Actinoallomurus bryophytorum: one gene and its partner. The protein of the gene in region 2 interacts with the protein of the main gene of each other region in a pairwise test. Links are inferred from orthologs where the notes say so. Each region holds a gene or a part of one and is shown on either strand. Other genes may lie near its edges. The genes, in order: FB559_RS00255 and dnaE.

Region 1 (3,287 bases), 2.2 Mb from region 2 along the record:
ACACGGCGCTGGCCAGCAGGACGGTACGCGCGTCCAGCCGCCTGGGCGCCGCCGTGGGGCGGCGGACGTGGTGGTCCTCTCCGCCGGAGCCGGTCACGACGACGACGGCGGCCGCGGTGGCCACGGACGCGGCGGCGGCTCCGGCGATCAGAAGCCGGGGGGCGATCCGCCGTTTCGCCGGTATCGCCCGCGGCGTCGCGAAGGCGGCGGCGAGATCGGTCTCGCGGCGGGCGGCGTGCGCCTCGGCGCCGAGGTGGTCGAGGGCGGCGGGCCGCAGCGCGACGAACGCCGATTCATGTGTGCTCTTCATGACTTCTCCAAGGATCCGCTGGTCCGTCCGGCGGCGAGTGAGGCGGCGGGGATACGGGACGGCGCGCCGTCGAAGGCCCTGGCCAGCCGGCGGCGGGCCCGGTGCAGCCGGACGAAGAACGCCGCGGCCGAGCAGCCGACCACCGTGGCGGCCTCACGGGGGCTCAGGCCGTGCCACATGACGAGCGCGAGCACCTCGAGGTCACGCTCGGAGAGGGAGGCGATGGCGGCCAGGGCACTGTCGCGTGCGATGACGTGGTCGGCCACGTCCCACGCCGCCAGGTCCTCCGGTGTGGTCAGCGCGGCGACCCGGTCGGCCAGCGCCCGCCGCCGGTTGCCGCTGTCACGCTGCTGGCGCATGAGGTTGCGGGCCACGCCGAGCAGCCACGGCAACGGCGTGTCCGGCACGTCGTCCAGCCGCCGCCACGCGATCAGGAAGGTCTCACTGGCCACGTCGTCGGCGGTGTCCCGCCCGGCATGGGCCAGCGCGTACGCGAAGACCCGCCGGTGGTGCTCGTCGTAAAGCTCGGTGAACCGTTTCTCTGGATCGTCCACGAAATCTCGTCCTCAGGGGTCGATGACCTTTCGTGGAGTACTCACGTAAAGCGGCCCGCGTTTACACCGAGATCCGGCCCAGTCGCATCCGCGCGTCGTCGATGACCTCGTCGCGCTTGCAGAAGGCGAACCGGACGTACGGGTCGCCGGCGTCGGAGTCGTAGAAGACCTGGGCGGGGATGGCGACGATGCCCGCGCGTTCGTGCAGTACGCGGCAGAAGTCCTGCCCGTCCACGAAACCGAGCGGACGGACGTCGGCCTGGACGAAGTAGGTGCCCTGGGACCGCAGCGCGGTCAGGCCGGCCGCCTCGATGCCCTCGGTCAGCCGGTCGCGCTTGGACTGCAGCGAGGTCCGCAGCGCCTCGACCCAGTCCAGCTCGCCGCCCAGCGCGTACGCGACGGCGCGCTGGTAGGGGGCGCTCGCGGTGAAGGTGAGGAACTGCTTCACGGTCTGGGCCGCGCGGACGAACTCCGGCGGCGCGGTGATCCAGCCGGTCTTCCAGCCGGTGACCGAGAACGTCTTGCCCGCCGAGGAGATCGCCACCGTACGCTCGCGCATGCCGGGCAGCGTGGCGATCGGCACGTGCTCGGCGTCGTCGAAGGTCAGGTACTCATACACCTCGTCGGTGACCGCGACCAGGTCGTGCCGCCGGCAGAGGTCCGCGACGATCTCGAGCTCGTCGCGGGAGAAGACCGTGCCGGTCGGGTTGTGCGGGGAGTTGAGCAGGATCAGCCGGGTGCGCGGGGTGACGGCGGCGCGGAGCTCGGCCGGGTCGAAGGTGAACCGGTCGCCCGAGGGCCGCAGCGTGACCGGGCGGCGCACGGCGCCGGCCAGGGCGATGCACGCCGCGTACGAGTCGTAGTACGGCTCGAAGACGATGACCTCGTCGCCGGTGTCGGCGAGGGCGAGGAGCGTCGCGGCGATGGCCTCGGTGGCGCCGACCGTGACGAGCACCTCGCCGTCGGGGTCGTAGGTCAGGCCGTAGCGTTCGGCGCGCTGGGCGGCGACCGCCTCGCGCAGCTCCGGCAGGCCGGGGCCGGGCGGATACTGGTTGGCGCCGCCGCGGATCGCCTCGACGGCCGCCTCGAGCAGCTTGGCGGGGCCGTCCGTGTCGGGGAACCCCTGGCCGAGGTTGACCGCGCCGGTGCGGTTCGCCAGCGCCGTCATCTCGGCGAACACGGTGGTGCCGAAGCCCTGCATCCGCGCGACCAGCGGATCGATGTTGACCGTCACGCGGCTCAGGGTAACAACGCGGACAGGAGCGGCCTCGGGCCTGTGCCACAGTGGAAGCCGGCGGCGGAGGAGTACGCGATGCGAGTGGCCCTGTGTCAGATCATGGTCGGCGACGACCCCAAGGAGAACCTGGAGCGGGCCCGCGAGGCCCTGGCCGAGGCCGCGGGCGCGGACCTGGCGATCCTCCCCGAGGCGGCGCTGGTGCGGTTCGGCGGCGACCTCGCCGCCGTCGCCGAGCCCCTGGACGGGCCATGGGTGACGGGCCTGGCCGAGGCGGCGCGCGAACACGGCATCGCGGTGATCGCGGGCGTGTTCGAGCCGGCCGACGCCGGCCGGGTCTTCAACACGGCCGTGGCGATCGACGCGTCCGGCGAGCTCGTCGGCTCGTACCGGAAGATCCACCTGTTCGACGCCTTCCACGACCGGGAGTCGGAGTTCGTCGACTCAGGCGACGCGCCGGTGGTGGTCGAGCTGTGCGGCGTACGGATCGGGCTGATCACCTGCTACGACATCCGGTTCCCCGAACTCGCGCGCGCCCTGGTCGACGCGGGCGCGGAGATGTTCGCGGTGATCGCCGCCTGGGCGCAGGGCCCGTTCAAGGAGGAGCACTGGGTCACGATGGTGCGCGCCCGCGCGATCGAGAACACCATCTGGGTGGCCGCGACGGGCAAGGCCCCGGACCGTACGGCACCGCCGAGGGGACGACCGGGCGGCGTGGGCCGGAGCATGCTCGTGGACCCGATGGGCGTGGTCCAGGCCGACCTGGGCCCCTCGCCGTCCGTACGGGTGATGGAGATGGACCTGAGCACCACCGAACAGGTACGCAAGGTCCTTCCGTCGCTCTCCCACCGCCGTCCTGACCTGCTGGGCTGAGATCACGTGCCTGCCGGGCCGCGGCGGCCGGCCACGGCGTAGACGACCGCGCCGGCCGCGAGCCACACCGCCGCGATGATCTTTGCCAGGGTGGTCGCCGAGACCATGATCCAGATCGAGACGGCCGCGCCCACCGCCGGGATCACCAGGTGGGGTATCCACAGGCGGCTGCCGTGCCGGATGACGAAGTAGCCGACCACCGAGACGTGGAGCAGGGTGAATGCCGCCAGTGCGCCCATGTTCACGATCGAGACGAGCACGTCCAGGCCGTCGGAGCGGCGTGCCGCCCACACCGAGACGACCATGCTGATCGCGG
Region 2 (4,422 bases):
TGTGCCTGGCAGGCCACTCGGTTACAACTCACCGCGATACCAGGCGTCGACCTCGGCGTCGAGGGCTTGCAGATCAGGCCGGCGAGCAACGGCGTGGTCGGCCCAGCGTTGCAGCAGTGCCGCCAGCTCGTCGGCCTGGTCGGCCGTTGCCTGCTCATGCACGGTGAAGAACACCACGATCGGTCCGGTGACCGGATCATCACGATCACAACGCTCGCACAGGAGCACCTCCGAGGTGCCCCGTACCTGCTTGCCGCCCTCGGTCGTCCAACCGTTCGGGACCTGCAGCGCGGCGAGGATCTCACCGCCGCATACCGGACACGCCCGGACAGGCCCGGTGACCAGAGCAAGGCTGTTCGAGCCTGACATTATGTCCCGATCGCGCTGGGTCCCAGCAGGTGTTTCACATCGCCGAAGAATGCGGTATCAGCGCTGACCTGGAAATTCTCCAGGTTGATAAGTATCCCTTTCGCGCCGGGTCGTTGTGGCTGTAGTCGCAGGTGGACCGGCGCCTTGCCGGGATGGGTGACCAGAATCTGTTTCAGGTCCTGGACGAGCGCGGGGTTCACCCGCACCTCGGGTAGCGAGATCACCACCGGGGAGTCCATGCCGCTTCCCACCATCGACACGTCGAGGATTTCCAAGGTCTCGCCGTAGATGGTGATAGCGCCATCCCGCTCGTTGATCCGGCCCGTTATCGACACGACGCGGTCGGCGACGAGCTCAGTCGCGTACAGCATGTACGCCTTGGGGAAGAACAAGCACTCGATGCCGGCGTCGAGATCTTCGAGCTTGATGATCGCCCACGTGTCGCCATTCTTGGTCACTTTTCGGTCGACCGTGCCGATGATCCCGGCGATCTTGACGTTGCCTTCGGTGCGGGAACCGGCGAGTAGTTCGGCCAATGAGTGGTCGCAGTTGCGTTCCAAGATGCGTTCGGCGCCGTCGAGGGGATGACTGGAGACGTACAGGCCGAGCATCTCCCGTTCGAACGTCAGCAGGGTGGTCTTGTCCCACTCCGGGCTATCCGGGATCGCGACGCTGATGGCATCGCCAGAAGTCTCCGGATCCATCTCGCCGAATAGCGAGTCCTGCCCGATGGCCGAGTTGCGTTTGTCCTCAATGACCGCTTCTACGGCTTTTTCATGGATGAGCAGCAAGGACCTGCGATGGTGTTCAAGGCTGTCGAACGCCCCGGCTTTGATCAGCGATTCGATCGCGCGTTTGTTGCAGACGGGGATCGGAACCTTACGGAGGAAGTCGCTGAAATCGGTGTAGGGGCTCTCTTTGCGGCCGGTGACGATGCCATCGACCACGTTCTCGCCGATGTTGCGGACCGCGCCGAGTCCGAAGCGGATGTCGGTGCCGACCGCGGCGAACCGGAGTTGGGACTCATTCACGTCCGGGGGCAGGACCTTGATCTTCATCCGGCGGGCTTCCGCGAGGTAGACCGCCATCTTGTCCTTGTTGACACCCACCGAGGTCAGTAGCGCGGCCATGTACTCCGCCGGGAAGTTGGCCTTCAGGTAGGCGGTCCAGTACGAGACGAGCCCGTACCCGGCCGTGTGGGACTTGTTGAACCCGTATGCCGAGAAGGGCACCAACACGTCCCAGACGGCCTGCGTGGCTTCTTTTGAGTAGCCGTTCGTGGCCATGCCCTCAGAGAAGATGGCCCATTGTTTGTCCATCTCCTCTTTTTTCTTCTTGCCCATCGCCCGGCGCAGGATATCCGCGCCGCCGAGCGTGTAGCCGGCGAGCTGCTGGGCGATGGCCATGACCTGCTCCTGGTACACCACCAAGTGGTAGGTGGTGCCCAGGATCGGCTCCAGGACTTCCTTCAAATCTGGGTGGATCGGGTCGGTCTGCTGCTGCCCGCTTTTGCGCAGTGCGTAGTTCACATGGGCGTTTGCGCCCATGGGCCCCGGACGGCCCAGCGCCAGAACAGCCGAAACGTCCTCGAACCGGGTCGGGGCCATCAGCTTGGTCAGGTCCCGCATCATGGTGGAGTCCAGCTGGAAGACACCCAGCGTCCAGCCTTGCGCCAGCAGCTCATAGGTCTTGGCGTCATCCATCGGCACCGACAGCATGTCCAGATCGATACCGCGGTTGGATTTGACGTTGGCGACGGCATCACCCAGCACGGTCAGGTTCCGCAGACCGAGGAAGTCCATCTTCAGCGCGCCGAGCGTCTCACAGCTCGGGCCATCAAAGCCGGTGATGCGAGCGCCGTCGTCCGGCCGCTGTTGGATCGGCATCACTTCGAGCAGCGGCTCACTGGACAAGATGACGCCCGCTGCGTGGACGCCGGTACCGCGGGTCAGTCCCTCGATACCACGGCCGGTGTCGATGACCTTCTTGACGTCAGGGTCCTCGTCATACAGACGACGCAGCTCGGTGGCCTCGTTGTACCGCGGATGGTTCTCGTCGAAGACGCCCGAAAGCGGGATCTCCTTGCCCATCACCGCCGGCGGGAACGCCTTGGTGATCTTCTCCCCGAGCGCGAACGGATAGCCCAGAACCCGACCGGCGTCCTTGACCGCGGCCTTGGACTTGATCGTCATGTAGGTGATGATCAGCGAGACGTTGTCCTCGCCGTACTTCTCGGTGACGTAGCGGATCATGTCACCGCGCCGACGCTCGTCGAAGTCCAAGTCAACGTCGGGCATGGAGATGCGTTCGGGGTTGAGGAACCGCTCGAAGATCAACCCGTGCTCGATCGGATCGAGCTCGGTGATCCCGGTGACATAAGAGACCATGCTGCCCGTGGCCGAGCCACGGCCTGGCCCCACCCAGATCCCAGACTCTCGCGCATGCCGGCAGATGTCGGCGACGACCAGGAAGTACCCCGGAAAGCCCATGCTCTCGATGACGCCGAGCTCGTACTCGATCCGGTCCAGCACCTCAGCAGGCACGTCCTCGCCGTACCGGTCGTGGGTACCGCGGATGGTCTCCTTACGGAGCCAGCTCATCTCGGTCTCACCCTCGGGGACCGGATATTTGGCGGCAAGGTCTCGGTGTGCGAAAACCGGCGCATAGTCCTCGATGCGCTCGGCGATCGCCAGCGTGTTCCGGCACCCTTCGAGCCAGGCATCGGAGGAGTCGACCGCGCGCATCTCATCAGCAGTCTTGAGGTAGTAGCCCGACCCTCCGAACCGGAACCGGGTCGGATCCGACATCTGACTCTGCGTTCCCACACACAGCAGCGCGTCGTGTGCTTCGGACTGGTTTTCGGTGACGTAGTGCGAGTCGTTGGTGACCAGCGGCGGGATACCGAGCCGCTTGCCGATCTCCAGCAAGCCCTTACGGACCCGCCGTTCGATCGGCAGGCCGTGGTCCATCAACTCGAGGAAGTAGTTTTCCTTGCCGAAGATCTCCTGATACTTCCCGGCCGCTTTCAGAGCCTCCTCGAAGTGGCCCAGCCGCAGCCGAGTCTGGACCGCGCCCGAGGGACAGCCCGTGGTAGCGATGATCCCCTCGCCGTACTGATCGAAAAGTTCATCGTCCATGCGGGGCCACTTACGGTAGTGCCCCTCCAGCGAAGCCAGCGAGGAGATCTTGAACAGGTTCCGCAAGCCCTGCGCCGTCGCGGCCCACATCGTCTTGTGCAGATACGAACCGGAAGCGGAGACATCACCGCCCTCACCCGTCGACTCGTTCGACTTGCGCTGTGACGGATCTCCCCACAGCACGGGCTGCTTGTGGAACCTGGATACCGGCGCCACGTAGCCCTCGATGCCGATGATGGGCGTGATCCCGGCCTTCGTCGCTGCACCGTAGAACTCATACGCACCGAACATGTTGCCGTGGTCGCTCATCGCCACCGCTGGCATCCCCAGCTCAGCGGCTCGCTGCACCAATGGAGCGATCTTCGCCGCACCGTCTAGCATCGAATACTCAGTGTGAACATGCAGGTGAGCGAACGAATCAGCCACTCCGGCACCTCTCGCGGCAGGGGTTTATGAGTGCCTCAAGACTCTAGTCCCACACCAGCGATGCGGCCCGCGGGACAGGCGGCTAGGGTCGATTCGCCTCGATCTCTTCTATGCATCGAACCCCGTGGCGCACTGGACGTGTGTGCGATGGCGGGGCCGTAGCCAAGAACTACAACGTGGCCAAGACGATCGGCCCGGCCGTCGGGCATGTCAGCCGTTCGCCCGCTGACGTCGCTGCATACGCAGCCGACCTGGCCGACGCCGAGCGCCCGTGGGAGACGCAGGCCCTGTTTCAGCCTGATCGGCGAGCCGGTTCAGCTCCGCAGCGAGACTACGCGCAGTTCGTCAACAGCCCGCTCAAGTTGCGATCCTCACCGAACCGTGAGGACCGGTGCTGCCTGTAGCTCCGCGAGTCGACTCACGGAGGATCGCGTTGCGATCCTCACCGACACATGAGGGCCGGTGCTGTACGAGGCAGGGTGTCGGGGAC

Evidence for each region.
Region 1: the proteins of dnaE (region 2) and FB559_RS00255 interact in binary tests that used the Escherichia coli proteins (3 or more experiments, as listed by UniProt). The link is inferred for Actinoallomurus bryophytorum from one-to-one orthologs.

What each region holds. Positions count from the first base shown.
Region 1 is NZ_VFOZ01000001.1:54,099-57,385, forward strand. The notes cover bases 13-2,988. They hold FB559_RS00255 (pyridoxal phosphate-dependent aminotransferase), read right to left. Parts: upstream 2,099-2,988; coding sequence 926-2,098; downstream 13-925. Other genes in these bases: FB559_RS00245 (CU044_5270 family protein), read right to left, coding at 13-310; FB559_RS00250 (RNA polymerase sigma factor), read right to left, coding at 307-864; FB559_RS00260 (carbon-nitrogen hydrolase family protein), read left to right, coding at 2,177-2,971; FB559_RS00265 (APC family permease), read right to left, coding at 2,974-2,988. In the rest of the region: more of FB559_RS00245, read right to left, coding at 1-12; more of FB559_RS00265, read right to left, coding at 2,989-3,287. UniProt on the Escherichia coli protein: Shows aminotransferase activity with methionine and histidine as substrates, and to a lesser extent also with phenylalanine.
Region 2 is NZ_VFOZ01000001.1:2,258,088-2,262,509, forward strand. The notes cover bases 169-4,279. They hold dnaE (DNA polymerase III subunit alpha), read right to left. Parts: upstream 3,933-4,279; coding sequence 369-3,932; downstream 169-368. Other genes in these bases: FB559_RS10605 (DUF6300 family protein), read right to left, coding at 169-369. Outside these bases: more of FB559_RS10605, read right to left, coding at 22-168. UniProt on the Escherichia coli protein: DNA polymerase III is a complex, multichain enzyme responsible for most of the replicative synthesis in bacteria. This DNA polymerase also exhibits 3' to 5' exonuclease activity. The alpha chain is the DNA polymerase catalytic subunit.